Regions from separate parts of the Shewanella scandinavica genome, predicted to be linked through region 2. Evidence: predicted binding sites of a transcription regulator. Region 2 holds the regulator's gene; the other holds the start of a gene.
The links. The regulator MetJ, encoded in region 2, represses methionine synthesis genes. The targets are predictions, from matches to a motif close to TAGACGTCTAGACGTCTA.

Region 1 (8,891 bases), on a different contig from region 2:
GCCTTTTTGCTTGGAGCGAGGCCGAATTTCTAAAGCAAACCGAAGGCAGCGCCATTCGCCGAATTGGTCATAAACGCTGGCTACGTAATATCGCAGTCGCGCTGGGTAACGCCCCCGCAAGCCCAAGCATTATTGCCGCGCTTAACGCTCGCAATGACAACGAAGATATCGATGAGATAGTGCGTGAACATATCGAATGGGCGCTCAATGCTCAGCAATCGCGCCTTGCCGACACCGCTGTAACTGAGCAACAAAAAGCGCGCCGCAAAACCGAACGCATGGTGCGTATTATCAAAAAAGGCTTACCACGAGATGCTTAACATCTAGCAAAGTTATCAATAGCTTACTACTGATTAATTAGCCTAAACTAAGAATCGTCATTCGCTCAGTACGTCTATTGAACCTTGATATGAACCTTGATATGAACCTTGATATTAAACATGGCCAATAGACAGTGGCGTTTCCCTTATTCGCAGCGAATAAAAGACACCGGAGGCATAAACATCCGGTGTCTTTTTACTCAGTAAGCTCAATAAGCTCAGTTAAAAAAACATCACACTCAAACAGAGATATTAACCAAGGCGGCGACGCAGTTCGCGGGTAGCATCAACCATGTTTTTCAATGCAGGTTCGACTTCATCCCAAGTTCGGGTTTTTAGGCCACAATCTGGGTTGACCCATAATTGACGCACGGGGACTTTCTGCGCGGCTTTCTCGATTAAGTGCACTATGGCCTCCACACTTGGGGTGTTTGGTGAGTGGATGTCATATACACCTGGGCCAATTTCATTTGGATATTCAAAATCTTCAAAGGCGTTGAGTAACTCCATCCGCGAACGCGAAGTCTCGATTGTGATCACATCTGCATCCATGGCAGCAATCGCGGCAATCGTGTCGTTAAACTCGCTGTAACACATGTGAGTGTGGATTTGAGTCTCATCAGTCACGCCAGCAGCGCTGAGTTTAAAGGCATTCACCGCCCAATCTAAATAGGTTTGCCACTCACTTTGCTTCAATGGCAAACCTTCACGGAAAGCGGGCTCATCGATTTGAATAATGCCAATCCCCGCATTTTGTAAATCGACCACTTCATCACGAATCGCCAGCGCCAGTTGTGTCGCAATCGCATCGCGGCTGATATCTTCACGGGCGAATGACCAATGCAGAATTGTCACAGGCCCCGTCAACATGCCTTTTACGGGCTTGTCGGTAAGACTCTGGGCAAACTCAGCCCACTCGACTGTCATAGCTTTTGGACGACTCACATCGCCGTAAATCAAGGGTGGCTTAACACAACGTGAGCCATAACTTTGTACCCAGCCATTTTTACTAAAACCAACGCCAGCTAACTGCTCGCCAAAGTATTCCACCATGTCGTTACGTTCGGCTTCACCGTGCACGAGTACGTCGATACCCAGTTTTAGTTGGCGTTCGATAGTATCGCGGGTCACTTGCTGTAACTGCTCAGTATACTGAGCATCACTTATCTCGCCCTTACGCCAGCGGCTGCGTAATCCTCGAATAGCGGGTGTTTGCGGGAACGAACCTATGGTCGTAGTGGGTAACAGGGGTAAACGGTATTTTTGCTGCTGCACGCTTTGGCGTACGCTGAAATCACTGACACGCTCGTAATCCGCAGTGGTTAATGCCGCAACACGCTCAATCACTTGCTTATCCGCAGCCTGTGCTTTGGCTTGACGACGAGCGATACAAAAAGCACTGATTTTTTGTGCTTCATCCGAATTAGGCGCCAACAATAATTGGCGAATTTTGCTCAATTCCAACAGTTTCTGCTTAGCAAAGGCTAACTGTTTACGCAGCACAGGTAATAGTTTGACTTCAACATCTAAATCGACTGGGCAATGCAGTAATGAACATGATGTGCCAATCCACAGACGATCGCCTAAATCACGCGCCACTGCGCCAATACGCTCGGCAATCAAATCGATTTCTGCCGCCCACACGTTACGGCCATTAACCACGCCCACCGACAAAATTTGCTCACTGCGCAACGCATTTGCAAACACAGCCAGTTGTTCTGGGGCTGTGACTAAATCCAAGTGCAAACCAGCCACTGGCAAGGCAGATACGAGGGCTTGATGATGCACAATACCGCCATAATAACTCGCCAAAAGAACCTTGACGTTTACAGTGCTTAGCGCTTGATAAGTCTCTGCTATCGCTGCTTGCCACTGCGTGTCTAACTCTAATGCCAACACAGGCTCATCTAACTGTACCCATTCCACACCTTGGGCGGCGAAACGCGCCAAGATGTCAGCATAAGCAGTTAATAAATTAGACAATAAACTTAACTTATTGAACTCTTGACCCACAGTTTTAGCAAGGTGCAAGTAACTAACAGGGCCGAGTAGCACAGGTTTTGCTTTATAGCCTAGCGCTTGCGCTTCGCTGACTTCATCAAAAAACTGCTCGTAAGCAATCGAAAACTCTTGGTTTTGCGTCAGCTCTGGCACCAAATAATGATAATTAGTATTGAAATATTTAGTCATTTCAGAGGCTGGCGCATCTTGCCCTGTCGGCGCTCTGCCGCGGGCAACACGGAATAAGGTATCGAGATCGATAGCGCCTTCGCCGCGGTGGCGATCAGGGATGGCATTCAAGGTCGCACTCAGGGTTAATACTTGATCGTAAAAGGCAAAATCCCCCACGGGCACTTGCTCGACGCCCGCTGCGGTTTGCCACTGCCAATGGGTACGGCGCAGTTCACTCGCTACTTCACATAATTCGGCTTGAGTACTCTCACCACGCCAGTATTTTTCTAAGGCAAATTTCAATTCACGTCGACGCCCGATACGGGGAAACCCAAGACTATTTAATTGCATACCCTATCTTCCTTTATTTGAGATAAGCCAAATTCGGCACTTGCACCCACCAGATTGTGTTCTCTTGGCACTTTTCAGTATTTCCGCCTTGATAAATAACAATGGGCGTCTGGACGTCTAGAAGTTTATTGTGTTAGTCTCTATTCCAGCAACCGAATTGATTTCAAGCACAACATGAGCGAATTTCACCTGGAGTGAACATGATCGAACTAAGACATCTGCGAACCTTAATGGCCCTGAAGGAAAGTGGCAGTTTGGCGGGCGCAGCCAAAAAACGTTTTGTCACTCAATCCGCACTCTCCCACCAAATTAAGGAGTTGGAGCAAAGGATTAACTCACCTATTTTTGTGCGTAAAAGCAAACCGCTGTCATTCACCCAAGAAGGTGCGCGTCTGCTTCATCTCGCGGAAGAAATTTTGCCTAAGGTGCTAGAAACCGAGACAGATCTTAAGAATGGCCTTGAAACCGAAACCAATCAGTTACGTGTCGGCATTGAGTGTCACAGCTGTTTTCGCTGGTTAATGCCTGTGATGGAGCAATTTAGACAAGAACATCCCCAAGCCGAGTTAGACTTGTCGAGCCGTCACTTGTTTGACTCGCTCAATGCCCTAGAAATGGGCGAACTGGATATAGTGCTGACCTCAGATCCTGTGCCTGGGCATTCACTCGCTTATCAGCATTTGTTTGATTTTGAAGTAAAGTTAGTGGTTGCTAAGGATCATCCTTTAGCGAAAGAAGCCTATGTCACCCCTAAGCAATTAGCACACTTGCCTATTATCAGTTATCCCGTACCACTGACGCGTTTAGACATCTATCGCCACTTTTTAGAACCCGCAGGCATAGAAGCGGGCGAGCAGAAAACCTGTGATTTAACCATGATGTTACTGCAACGCATCGCCTGTAAAGACGGTATAGCCGCGCTGCCAAATTGGTCGATAAATGAAGGGCATGGCCTAAGCCTTACCACAGTGAAGCTCGGGCAAGAAGGCTTGAAACGCCCTTTGTTTGGCGCCTATCGCCGCCATAGCGCCAACTCAGCCTTGATCCAAAATTGGTTACAACTGGTGGCGAGTGAAGGTTTATCTCGCCAGCAGAAGACAAATTAATGCGGGTGAAATCTAATAAAGAAGCCTGCGAATGCAGGCTTTTTTTATTGAATTAAATAGTTATTTTATTCGTTCAAACCGTTATTTGTCGCATCTAAATATTACAGCGGATTCATCAATAGACCACGCATAGACAATACGCGGCGCAGGATTAAACCAGGGGAATTCGAATTACGGGTCTGACGCAAATTATGGGCAATCATAAACTCTTGACGCAAGTCCTGATCGAGATCTAACGCTTCGAATGATTCTATCGTCAATGTCTGCTGTTGATTATCAATCAATGACTTAATTACGCTTAAAGGGAATGATTGTTCGGCATTAGCATTTAAATACGCAAAGGCCGTGAGCGCGATAATTTGGCCGAACACACTGAACAGGGCCAAGGTTTGCACTTCATCAGCATCAACCTCGACGCCTTCCATATCCGCTAAACTGTCCACCGCATCCGTTGCAATATCTTCAGTCAACTTCCAATAACCTTGGACCAACTTTTTATAGGGCTGTGGCAGCTCATCGAGACGCTCTTGCAGATAAAACGTAAAGGCATAGCGATAGATATTCACTTGACCTAAGCGGACTAAAGCTTCTTTCAAGGAGCGAGTCTTAGGGTTAATCACCCCTGATGCCTGTGCGGAATTGCTGCGCATTAGCATGTGCGCCGCCAATGCGGGGTCACTCGAGATGATGTCGATCACGTTACGAATGTCGCCTTCAGCAAGGATCGCTTTTTTGAGTGGAATTAAAATCCCTCGGCGGCCAATCACTTGCTCTTCATTCGCTATAATAGCTCTAACTTGAGTAAAAACCTGTTGCTCAAGATCAGTCATAAGACACTTTGCACCTGTTTATTAACAATAAGATGATTCGGTTACTCTTCACATCATACCCAAAATTTAAAGAATTTCAGTACTAAGTCGCACAATAGCCTAACGAAAAGAATAAAAAATGACTACCTTATATGTAACATCAAATGGTGAAGCAAATAAGGTGCTGGAGGTGGAGATATAATCCCATGTTTTAAAACAATTTTAACATTTCCATTCTTCAAGTCGTCACGAGCCTGTCCGTCTAATAATTTATCTCTATTTCTACAACGAGGGTAAGCGACACCCATTCGCATTTCATTGCAATATGCCTCTCACTTACAATGACCAATTCAACATCAGTGTTGAAGCATAGCATTCCCGCTACATAGTCGACTTTTAGCTCATTACTACTCATCACTCTAGTGCCACAGTTTTCAGCAACAATTGTTCTGTAATGAGCATCATTTAGTATCATGGTCATGAGAATCTTGCCAATATAAGATGACTCAATCAAAGGATACAATTGAGCCTCAAACTGATATCAAAGTGGAAATGTCTTTATTTGGAATTGGCAAACAAACAATCCATTTGAAAAGAAAAATCAACTTAAGTATCATGGCCCAAACGTAGAGTTTTTTGCTCAAAGCACTGAAATAGTAAGCTGTTTTGACTGTTTCAGATAAAATATCGGAGAGAAACGTGAGATACAGTAAATTTACCATTGCTTTGTTGTGCTTGTGTGCAAGTAACTCGTACGCCTTAGAGTTGATAACTGCAACTGAAAACCAATCAGTAAACCAAATCGAACAAAAGTTTGATATTGATAACTTGTTAATATCTATTAATGACCGCTTATCTAATCATAAGAAAAGTGAATATGATTATGAATCACTATTAACAAACATCAAAAACGAGAAAGAGCATTATAACAAGGCAATATTGGCATTACCCAATACCATTTTAACAGAAAGTGACCCGAGTAATTACTTCAAAGAAATCGAAACCTTAGTAAAGAACATTGATTCACTTGAAAAGAAATCGGTCGAATACGAAATTAAAAACAAAGAAAACTATCAAGATATATTAAAACAGTACGAAATTGTTAATAGTCAACGAACTCAAAGAGGCGCACAACTTTTTGCATTAAAAAAAGAAATAGTTAATCGTATTGTTGCTGAGTTATCCAGTGCTGATAGTGTTAAGTCAATTGACCTAGAAAGCTCTATGACTTGTTCTAAATTTCAATCTATAAATGATTGTTTAAAAGATACCGAAAAGTATACAGTTAAAAATACGATTAATTCAGATCCATTCCTTAGCGATAAAAGTGTACTACTATCATACAAGGTTATTGATGCTAGTATGAATATGAATGGAGAACTGCATTATAGAGTTAACATGACGTTTAAGCCGTCATATAACAACAAAATAGAATCATTACTCAATGAAAAACTGGGCCTTAAGTCCACAGTGATTACCCTAACGAGCAACGTTGATGCAGACTGGTATGTCGATGGTGCAAAGGTTGGTACAGGTAAGAAAATTTATCCCGAAGTTACCTTAGGTAAGCATGGTATTGTCGCATCATACAAAACCATGAAAAAATCAACCATTGAAACAGTAGAAACCAATGCTATTTTTAACTATAAATTTGGCAAGATAGAAGACAAACCCGCTACTGACAATGAAGAGATTAAAAGTATAGCGAATAAGTCAGCTGCAGAGGAGACCAAGTCTAAACAGACTAAGCCAAAATTAACTATGTATGCAAACAAAGAAGACAACACATCGAAAGAAGTTAATAATAAAAATGAGATATCTGCCGATAATAATGATAAAAATAGCTATGAATATTATCTTGGTATTAAACCGCTAAATAAAGAAGAACAAGATAAACAATTTAAGAATAGATAATAGCAAAAGCAGCCTTTATATTCATTTAAAGGCTGCAAAATAGCTTATGTAGTCAGATATTAAAAACGATAACCAAGGGTTAAACGAATATCACGGCCTCGACCAGAGTAATAACTATCACCCCAAAGGCCACCGTAATAACCTGCACTGACATAATCTTTATCGAATAGGTTATCGATACGCAGACTGGCAAGCCAAGCATCACGATTGTAGTTCAAGGCTAAATTACCAAGCACGTAACTAGATAACTTATCGCCTTCGTTACCGTTATTGCCTTCAATAAAACGATCACCCGTGTAGATAGCTTCGGCAAACACCTGGAAATGCTCAGCAAAATCCATGCTGACATAACCGCGCCCTGTGTGTTTTGCCACCCAAGACAGCTCTTTGCCATCATTGATACCGTCAGTAAATTCAGCATCGATATAGTTATACTCTAGCCCGAGCTGCAGCGCTTTAGTCACCTGCCAATCCCAATCGGCACTCGCGCCATAACGACGAGAAGCGTCGGCATTAACGTTAGCGCCTTGAAAATCTCCATTTGGAGGTGTCTCAGCGCTAGGATCAAACACGATTTCATCTTCCAAATCGAGACGATATAGGCTTACTCGTAGAGTTTGGCTCGCAAGAGTCCAATCCCAACCCGCTTCGTAGGAGCGGCCCGTCTGCGGCTTTAAGCCAAACACATCTTTAGGGGTATAAGCTTGCTCATCCACTTTCGCAAAACGGAAGTTTTCATCTCCACGTAGATAGAATCTGTGCTCCATACTAGGACGGTAGTTTAGGCCAAACTCAAATGCTGTCGCATCTTCATCTAAATCGATACCACTAGGATAAACTTTGCGATCGACTAACTCGTCGGTCACCCGCGCATATCGCCCACCCACAACATAACTTAGGGTATGGCTTAATGGCACAGTGGCTTGTAAGTAAGCACTTTGTGTTTGCTGCACATTACTGCGCGCCATAGTGTCAAAATCAGCCTTACCACGGCTGATGTCTAAACCTGTGACTAGGTTTAGCTCACCTTGACGGGTACTGTAGTTCGCTAACGCTTTAGGACTAAACATCAACAGTGAGCGCGTGTTATGGCTGTTCGCCCCCCAATTAAAAGAAGACACTAAGGTATCGCTATAATCTAAATCCGCTGCCAGCGCCCAGTTTTGATTGAGCTGATGCTGGTAACCCGTGCGCGCCGCAGTGGTCATCTCATGGACATATTCGCTGCTCTTGAAAGATTGGCGTGGGTCTTTATTGAACTGTTCTTCTGTCAATGAGCCCGGATTTTCACGATCGTTGTCGTAGTAGCTAGTTTCAACAAAGAAGGAGTCTGTGGCCGTTTTATATTGAATGCGACCTAAAATCGACCCTGTTTCATTGGCATTATGCTTGCGGTAGTTGTCACCTTGGTTATAGCTACCAGTGAAAAAGTAACGCCAATCCTTGTTGATCGCGCCAGACACATCACCACGACCTTCATAGGTATCAAAGCTGCCGCCGGATAACTGTACGCTACCGCCGGTATTTTCAGGGGATTTAGTGACAATATTGATCACGCCGCCTACCGCTTGGTCACCATAAAGCACACCCGCACTACCCGATAAAATTTCGATGCGCTCGACTTGGTTAAGCGGAATGGCATTAAGACTAGGGGCTGCGATATCGATATTATTGAGGCGACGACCATCAAGTAAAATCAGCGTGTTATTCGCAGCAGTGCTGGCACTAAAGCCACGCATCGCAAAACTAGTACCGATGTTATTATCTGAAATTTGAATACCACTTTGACCGCGTAAAACTTCAGTCACACTAGTGGCACCGCTCATTTCAATCGCCGCAGCGTCAATCACATTCACATTCGCGGCAATATTTAACGGGGTATTGTCAGAGCGGCCGATCACGACAAGATGCTCGTCGACTTTCGCTGTGCTGCTAGCGTCAGCCGCCATAGCGGGCGCGATAACGGAAAAACTGCAAAGGCTACCGATCAGCAGCGCGATTTTGGTTGGATTTGTTCCCATTTTACCTTTAACTCCTGCAAGGAAAACGGGGCATTAGCGCCACGATACTGTTCATTCAGTAAAAGATACTGACAGTGACTATCGCATTTTGAGATCTGCCCACCGAAATCTCAAAAACACCTTTAGGGCCGGTCTCCGGACTTAGGCTATGTTAATCCGTAAAAATAGAATTAACGCGAGACTGACCTTTAACATTCT
Region 2 (8,891 bases):
AATGGATTAAGGATTGTGGTAGGTTTTTACTCAGCTTTTCACTCAGCATAGTGATGCTCATCCCACGAGTGTTATCGCAATTTACTGAAATATCTGTTTGTTTTTGAAGCCGCCATTTGTCCCATCTGGCGGCTTTTTCTGTCCGTTTTTTAAGACCTATTGATCTTATTCACGTATTTCAAGGTCAGTCTTAGGTTTTAGTTGCGGTAGATCACACCGAGCTTCCCCATGTGGTTTACCACAATACCCACCTACCTCTTTCGGGATAACAATCTCTGTGGATGAGCAGTGTATTCAGCGTATGCCGTGTATTTTGAAGATATGGTGGCGCTGTTTTTACGCTTTTATAACTAAAAAAGTAATCAAATCAGTGAGCAAACCTCTGCTCGATGGCGTCCAATGTGGCGACTGACGGGTGGGATGAGCGTGATGGAGGTAACCATGATTGAGCTTAATAGGCGAACCTTTTTAAAGGGAGCAGGAGCGAGCAGCGCCACGTGTGCGCTGGCCAGTCTGCTGCCGGGCAGCTTAGCGGCATTAGAGAATAAGCAGCTAAAGGGCATGGGCAAAGACATTGCCAGTATTTGTGAAATGTGTTCGACTCGCTGCCCAATTTCGGCGCGGGTGATTGAGGGCAAAAACGTGTTCATTAGTGGCAACAAGGCCGCTAAATCCTTTGGCGGTAAAGTGTGTGCCCGTGGCGGCGCAGGCCATAGTTTATTGTACGATCCACAGCGTATCGTTAAACCGTTAAAGCGGGTCGGTGAGCGCGGTGAAGGCAAATGGGCTGAGATCAGTTGGGATGAGGCTTATAAATTAATCGCTGAAAACCTCAATAAAATCAAAAAAGAACATGGCCCAGAAGCCGTGGCATTCTCGTCAAAATCTGGCTCACAGGAAAAGCATTTGTTTCACCTTGCGACCGCCTTTGGTAGTCCAAATACCTTTACCCACGCGTCGACTTGCCCTGGTGGTTATGAAATTGCCGCTAAGGCTATTTTTGGCACTAAGGTTAAACGTGATTTAGGCAATTCAAAATACATCATTAACTTCGGTCATAACCTGTACGAAGGCATCAATATGTCCGAAACCCGCGGCATGATGGCGGCGCAAATGGACAAAGGTGCCAAGCTGGTGGTGTTCGAGCCAAGATTCTCCATTGTGGCCGACAAGGCCGATGAATGGTACGCCATTCGCCCCGGAACAGACGTGGCCGTCGCCTTGGCGTTATGCCATGTATTGATTGAAGATAATCTTTACGACAAGGCATTTGTCGCGCGCTATGTGGAAGGCTTCGAAGCCTTTGCCGCCGAAGTGAAAGCCTATACCCCTGAATGGGCCGAAACCATCTCCGATGTGCCTGCCAAAGACATTCGTCGTATCGCCCACGAATATGCCGCTAAAGCGCCCCATGCTGTGGTCGATTTTGGTCACAGAGCCACCTTTACCACCGAAGAGTTTGAGATGCGCCGCGCCCTTTACGCCGCTAACGTCTTGATTGGTAACATCGAGCGTAAGGGCGGGATTTATATCGGCCAGAAACCCGGTGATTACAACAAGCTTGCCGGTGAAGCGGTTGCGCCCGTATTGGCAAAACCTGGCGTGAAAGACATGCCAAAACCAGCAGCGAAACGTATCGATCAGGTGGAAGAACAGTACGCCATGATGTGGACATCGGGCGGCGTTTACCAAACCATTCTCGATGCCACGTTAAGCGCTGTTCCTTACCAGTTACACGGCTGGGTGATGTCACGCACTAACCCAATGCAAACCATGACAGACAGGGCGCGCGTTGTTGAAGCGATGAAAAAGCTCGACTTTATCGCCGTGTGTGATGTGTATATCAGCGAAACCGCCGCCTATGCGGACGTGATTTTACCTGAGTCAACTTATCTTGAACGTGATGAAGAAATTGCTGATAAGTCAGGTAAAAATCCGGCCTATTATGTGCGCCAACGGGTCGTTGAAACCTTAGGTGATACTAAGCCTTCTTGGCAGATCTTTAAGGATGTGGGTGTGGCTATGGGCCTTGGCGAGTTCTATCCATGGGAAAACATGGAAACCCTGCAAATGCTGCAGGTGAACCGCGACACTGACCTGCTGCGCCGTATCAAAGACGAAGGTTTCGTGAGCTTCGGTAAGCCAATTATGTTGTGCGAGCCTAAGATGGTTGCCGAGTTTATTAAGGCATACCCCAATGCGCGGCCAGCCGATGAAGACGGCACTTACGCCAGTGCACTGACCTTTAAAACCCCTAGTGGCAAGATTGAACTCACTTCCGCGAAAGTAGAAGCCATGGCACCAGGCCGTGGGGTGATCAAGTTCCGCGAAGTGAATCTTAAAAAAGCAGATGAGCTGTACTTTATCCAAGGCAAAGTGGCGGTGCACACCAATGGCGCCACCCACAATGTACCTATGCTCGCTAACCTAATGTCGGATAACGCTGTGTGGGTTCACCCCGTCACTGCGGGCAAATTAGGCATCAGCAATGGCGACCCAATCCGCCTCACCAGCAGTGTTGGCTCGGAAGAAGGCCATGCCTTAGTCACGCCGGGTATTCGCCAAGATACTGTGTTTGCTTACATGGGCTTTGGTTCTAAAAACAAAGAGTTGGTCAGAGCAACGGGCAAAGGTATCCACTGCGGTAACTTACTGCCGCACGTTACTGCTCCTGTGTGTGGCATGACAGTGCACACCACGGGCGTCACGCTGGCAAAGCGCTAATCGGAGGCTTAAATGAATAAACGATATGTAATGGTGCACGACGAGAACAAGTGCATCGGCTGCCAAGCCTGTAATGTGGCGTGTCGCAGTGAAAATGGCGTACCCGAAGGCGTAACTCGTCTGCAAGTGCGTGTGGAAGGCCCCTTTGGTGAGATGCCCAATCTGCATTTCAAATATCACAGGGTATCTTGCCAACAATGTGAAGATGCACCCTGCGTTAAGGTGTGCCCAACGGGCGCTGCCTATGTGGGTGAAGACGGCATTATCTCTATCCATACCGAGAAGTGTGTCGGCTGTATGTACTGCGTGGCAGCGTGCCCTTATAAAGTGCGCTTTATGAACCCAGAAACCAAGGCGGCGGATAAGTGTAACTTCTGTAAAGACACGCGTTTGGCGCGGGGCGAAGAGCCTGCTTGTGTGACTGTGTGTCCAACCGATGCCTTAGTGTTTGGTGATGCTAATGATCCGCAGAGTGAAGTAGCCATCATGCTCAACACTAAAATCACATACCAAGATAAAACCCATTTAGGCACTAAACCTAGGGTATATCGCGTTCCTACCAAAAGAGGGGGGATTTGATTATGAACAATACTTGGGGCGACATGGCGCAATATGATCCTGTCACTTGGCACTGGGTCATTGCCGTTTACCTGTTTATGGCGGGGTTATCTGCGGGCAGTTTACTGATTGGCATTGGTTTGCGCTGGGCGAATAAGGAACTCAGCACCGAAGCCGAAAGCAGCATTCTTAAGGCTGCGGCCATTATTGGGCCTGTGGCGATTAGCTTAGGTCTAGCTTGCTTAGTGTTTGATTTAACTAAACCATTCCACTTCTGGCTGATTTTAATTCACTATAACTTCCAGTCTGTGATGGCAATCGGGGTGCTGGCGCTGCTGGCGTATTCTCCCTTAGCTTTTGCCTACGCCATTATTGTGCTGCGGGATGACTTACCGAAATGGGGTTTAGGTTTCCTAGCGCCTATCGCTAAGTTACTTATGCCTTTTCGAAAGCTGATTGAAGTATTGTTGTTTGTCCTCGCCATTGGCGTAGGGGCTTACACTGGCTTCTTAATTTCGGCGATGAATGCTTACCCTATGCTCAACACTGCGGTACTGCCTGCGCTGTTTTTAGTGTCGGGTTTATCGGCGGGCGCTGCGGCAAATGCGGTACTGGCACTCTTGTTGTTTAAGACCGATAGCCATGATAAGACTTTGGCTAAGATGCACGGGTTAGAATTGCCTGTGATGGCGATTGAAATCCTGTTCCTGTTCATGTTGTTCTGCGCCTTGTACTTCAAGGGCGGCGCAGCGGCTGCGGCTTTAGCGTCGTTAACCTCAGGGCTATGGGCAAGTGTGTTCTGGATTGGCGTCGTCGGGATTGGCTTTGGTATTCCATTGCTGTTCATGTTGTTACCTGCCGCGACTCGCCACACTAAGGGCGCAATGATTATGGTGGCTTGCGCTAGCTTAACCGGCGTACTCGCGCTAAGACACTTTATTGTGTATGCAGGGCAAAGCTATTTAAGCTGAGTGTAAGTTGACTTTACATATTGATAGATAAAGAAAAGCACTGACAATGTCAGTGCTTTTTTATTGTTTGAATTTTGAGAAGGTTTGCCAGTACAAGCAGGACGCTTATTGGGGTAAGAGTTCGATAACCGACTTCACCGTTAGCACTAAGGCGCTGATACTGCACAGGACTAAGGTCGCCATTTTAGTCTTCTCTTTATCGACACGGCCTACCAATCGCCCGGCGACTAAATACCCTAAAAGCACAGAAGGTAACAGTAGTAACGACAGCCACAGGTGCTTCAATTCTAATAAACCAGTGATCGCCAGAATGACCATAGCTATGGTGGAGCTAAAAATGAAGAAGGCCGACAGGGCGGCGCGAAACTGCGAAGCGTCTTTGCCTGACAATAGAATCGCCATCGGCGGACCACCAATAGCGGCAATATTACCGAAAATCCCCGAGACGACACCCGCGCCGAAGAGGGTTTTCTTATTCACGGGTAGGCTGAATTTATACAGGCTAAGGATAACCGCGACCGCTACAATGGCGGCGATGGATAACCCGAGTATGGGCTGAGGCGCAAACAGCAACAGACTCGCGCCGATAAAACCACCGGGCACGCGACCTAGGAGCGCATATTGCAAGCCATTGAATTCTAAATGACCACGTTCCCGGAATAAGGTCAGTAGCGAGATGGTAAATCCCATGGCAATAACGGGACCCGGTACGAGCTGCGGATCGACGATATACAGCAAAGGACTGGCGACAACCGCTAGGCCAAACCCAATCAGGCTCTGGGTTAAGGCGCCAAGAAATACAATCAGCGAGGCCAAGGCAAGAGTCTGTGGATCTATCATAGAAAACATAGGATTCCATATAAACAAAAAGGGATCGTTAACGATCCCTATTGATGAGCACTGTGATGTAACTTTGCCAGCGACAAGTCGCTATTCCATGTCTTCCCACTCGATCCCCATCTCGTCCATCAGCAACTTGGCTTCGGCGGGAATGCTGTCTGGGCTATCTTTTGACAGATCTTCATCGTTAGGCAATGGCTGGCCAGTGTAGGCGTGCAAAAATGCCTCACACAACAGCTCGCTGTTGGTGGCGTGACGCAAATTATTGACCTGACGACGAGTTCGTTCGTCCGTAAGGACCTTAAGCACTTTGAGCGGAATAGACACAGTAATTTTTTTTACTTGTTCATTCTTCTTGCCATGTTCAGCATAGGGGCTGATGTATTCCCCATTCCATTCAGTCATTGACTCACCTGTTATAACGCTAAATTCGGGGCAGATTTTAAACCCTTACAAAGAACAGTCAAATTATTGCTACTATTTCTTTGTGATTGCAAACAGATTTCTTTATGTTCAGACGTCTAAACGTCTTCACGCCTATTGACGATGACGTTGGGCTTAGGTACATTTAGACGTCCAGACATCTCTATCAGTCTATCGAATTTAGGAGTCCACCCATGGCAGAGCGTCAATTAGCCACACTGGCAGTGCGTCAGGGTATCGAAAGCGATACTCAATATGGCGCAGTTGTGCCACCGATTTATTTGTCGACTAATTACGCCTTCGATGGTCATAAAAATCCCCGCGAATTCGATTACAGTCGTTCAGGCAACCCAACGCGCTGCATTTTAGGTGAAGCATTAGCGCAATTAGAAAAGGGTGCCACTGGCATAGTGACGTGCACTGGCATGGCGGCCATCACCTTAGTGACTACTTTGCTCGGCCCCGATGACCTATTAGTTGTGCCCCATGATTGCTATGGTGGTTCCTACCGTTTATTTACCAACTTGGCGAAGAAAGGCCAGTTTAAGCTCATTGTGGTCGACCAAACCGACAGCCAAGCGTTAGCCGCCGCCATTGCGCAGAATCCTAAGATGGTGTGGCTCGAAACCCCATCGAACCCGTTATTGCGTGTGGTGGATATCGAAGCCATTGCCAAGGCGAGCCATGAGGTCGGCGCACTAGTCGTGGTCGATAACACTTTTTTATCGCCGATATTGCAACAACCCCTATTGTTAGGCGCGGATATCGTTATCCACTCCACCACTAAATATATCAATGGTCACAGCGATGTGGTCGGCGGCGCTGTGGTCGCCAAAGATGCGCAAATCGGCGAAAGCTTACATTGGTGGTCGAACACTCTAGGCTTAACGGGGTCAGCCTTCGACAGTTATCTGACCCTGCGCGGCCTACGTACCTTAGCTGTGCGTATTCGCGAGCATCAAACCAATGCCCAGCGTATTATTGAGGTATTAACGCAAAGCCCTGTGGTGAGCAAAGTCTATTACCCAGGGCTTGCGGATCATCCAGGTCACGCCATTGCGGCCAAGCAACAACAGGGCTTTGGCGCTATGCTGAGCTTTGAGCTCAAAGGCGGCGAGGCCGAAGTGGTGGCCTTTTTAGGTGCACTCAGCTTATTTAGTGTGGCGGAAAGTTTAGGTGGCGTCGAAAGTTTAGTGGCAGTGCCCGCCACTATGACCCACAGAGCCATGGAGCCGCAGGCGCGCTTCGAGGCTGGTATTAAGGACACCCTATTGCGTCTATCGGTGGGTATTGAAGATGCCGCCGATTTAGTTGCAGATATTCAAGCAGGATTAGCCGCCGTTGCGGCTTGTCAGTAGAGGAATAATAGATGGCACGTTGTCACTTACATAAATTTGGTGGCTCCAGTTTAGCGGATGCCGATTGTTATCGCCGAGTCGCCCATATCCTGTTAACCCACGGTCATAGTGATGATCTCGTGGTGGTCTCTGCGGCGGGTAAAAGCACGAATTTCCTGTATAAATTATTAGCGCTGCGTGATGCGGGTCAGCTATGGCAAGAAGAATTACAAGTGCTGATCAGTTACCAACAGGGGTTGATTGAGCAGTTGTTGTCGAACGAACAAGCCCGCGATCTGCGCGAGCGTTTGGCGACAGATCAGGCGCAACTCATCAGTTTATTGTCCCTCGACGAACGTAACGAATACCAAGTTAACCATGTGGTGAGCTTTGGCGAGCGTTGGTCGGCGCGCTTGATGGCGGCGCTGCTGCGCGAATCTGGTGTGGCGGCAAGCCACGTGGATGCCTGTTCAATTTTAGTGGCCGATGAAGCCGCCGTGCCACAAATTCGGGTGCAGGAATCCCGCGCAAAAGTACAAGCGCTGTTGGCCGCCCACCCAAATGAACGACTGGTGATCACTGGCTTTATCTGCGCTAACGAGCGCGGCGATACTTTATTACTTGGTCGTAATGGCTCAGATTTTAGCGCCAGCCTGATTGCTAGTCTCGCCGATATTGAGCGCGTGACCATTTGGACCGATGTAGAAGGGGTGTTCAACGCCGATCCTAATAAAATCAACGATGCTAAATTACTGAAAAGCATGTCACTTGCCGAAGCTGACCGCTTAGCGCGTTTAGGCTCGCCGGTATTGCATTCGCGCACTCTGCAGCCTTTGTTCAATACCGAAGTGAGTTTAGCGGTGCGCTCAAGTTATGCGTCCCACACCGACTTTACCTTGATTGCGCCCCACAGTTCGTCTGCGAGCGCGCCTGTGGTGACGAACCTCAATGCTGTCGTCTTGTTCGGCTTTAAGCTCACGGGCGAATTAACAAGCCTATTAGATTCGTTGATCGCCGCGGGTTTAACGCCATTGGCCCATTGGACGTCTGCCCATCAAAGGGTTGAGCTTGCCTATACCGCTGAAAATCAAAAACAAGTGCAAAGATTGCTCGATGCCGAGGCACAAGCATTAGGGATCAGCGAACAACAGATCAACACAGATCTCGGCCTAGTGGCGTTAGTGAGTGCCGATGCCGAACATTATCGCCGTAGCTTCGCCCGTTTATTAAGTCGTGATGCTAAACCTTTGTTTAGTGGTGACTTAAGCTTAGTGACGCTGGTGCCTCAGTCGCAGGTGAATCTGTTAACCCAAAAGGTCCACCGTCGCTGCGCTGGGCCACGTAAACGCATTGGTGTCTTGCTGCTCGGTGTGGGTAATATCGGTGAGGCTTGGGTCGATTTGTTTAAGTCGGTTTCACCATCATTGGACCATGAACTCGAAGCCAGTGTTGAGTTAGTCGGTTTGGTCAGTTCGAGTAAAGCTTTGATTAAATCCACAGGGATTAATCTTGCCGCGTGGCAGACTGAGTTTAATACCGAGGCAACACCTTGGCAGTACGAGCACTTGTTCGAGCAATTAGAACGGGTTAACTGCGATGAGCTGGTGGCCTTAGATATCAGTGCCAGTGCCAGTTTGACGCTGCAATATCCAGAGCTATTCGAGCGCGGTATCCATGTGGTGAGCGCGAATAAACTTGCGGGCTCGGGTCCACTGCCTTTCTACCGTGAGTTAAAGCAGCAACTGAGTAACCGTCGTTTGTTTTGGCGCTATAACGCCAGCTGTGGCGCAGGTTTACCCATCCAACATGCGCTAAATGATCTGCGTAACAGCGGTGATAGCGTTGAAGCGGTGGGCGGGATTTTCTCCGGCACCCTGTGTTGGTTGTTTGAGAAATATGATACCAGCAAGCCATTTTCAGAATTAGTGATTGAAGCCAGAGGCTTAGGTATTACTGAACCCGATCCCCGCGACGATCTCTCCGGCCGTGATATGCAGCGTAAACTGCTTATCTTAGCCCGTGAGATTGGCCTTGAAAT

Region 1: the regulator MetJ is predicted to act here: its motif matches at 2,954-2,971, upstream of metE (5-methyltetrahydropteroyltriglutamate--homocysteine S-methyltransferase).

The regions. Positions count from the first base shown of each region.
Region 1 covers NZ_JAUOES010000014.1:15,336-24,226, reverse strand. Annotated here, with positions in the region: gene queG (tRNA epoxyqueuosine(34) reductase QueG) at 1-320, shown strand, start outside; gene metE (5-methyltetrahydropteroyltriglutamate--homocysteine S-methyltransferase) at 573-2,843, opposite strand; gene Q4Q50_RS13225 (LysR family transcriptional regulator) at 3,044-3,949, shown strand; gene Q4Q50_RS13220 (HDOD domain-containing protein) at 4,051-4,779, opposite strand; gene Q4Q50_RS13215 (hypothetical protein) at 5,458-6,672, shown strand; gene Q4Q50_RS13210 (TonB-dependent receptor) at 6,732-8,693, opposite strand; cobalamin riboswitch at 8,803-8,891, opposite strand, start outside.
Region 2 covers NZ_JAUOES010000025.1:51,994-60,884, forward strand. Annotated here, with positions in the region: gene Q4Q50_RS18180 (pentapeptide repeat-containing protein) at 1-10, shown strand, start outside; gene phsA (thiosulfate reductase PhsA) at 442-2,724, shown strand; gene Q4Q50_RS18190 (4Fe-4S dicluster domain-containing protein) at 2,737-3,303, shown strand; gene nrfD (NrfD/PsrC family molybdoenzyme membrane anchor subunit) at 3,306-4,253, shown strand; gene Q4Q50_RS18200 (sulfite exporter TauE/SafE family protein) at 4,359-5,102, opposite strand; gene metJ (met regulon transcriptional regulator MetJ) at 5,184-5,498, opposite strand; gene metB (cystathionine gamma-synthase) at 5,711-6,874, shown strand; gene Q4Q50_RS18215 (bifunctional aspartate kinase/homoserine dehydrogenase II) at 6,886-8,891, shown strand, end outside.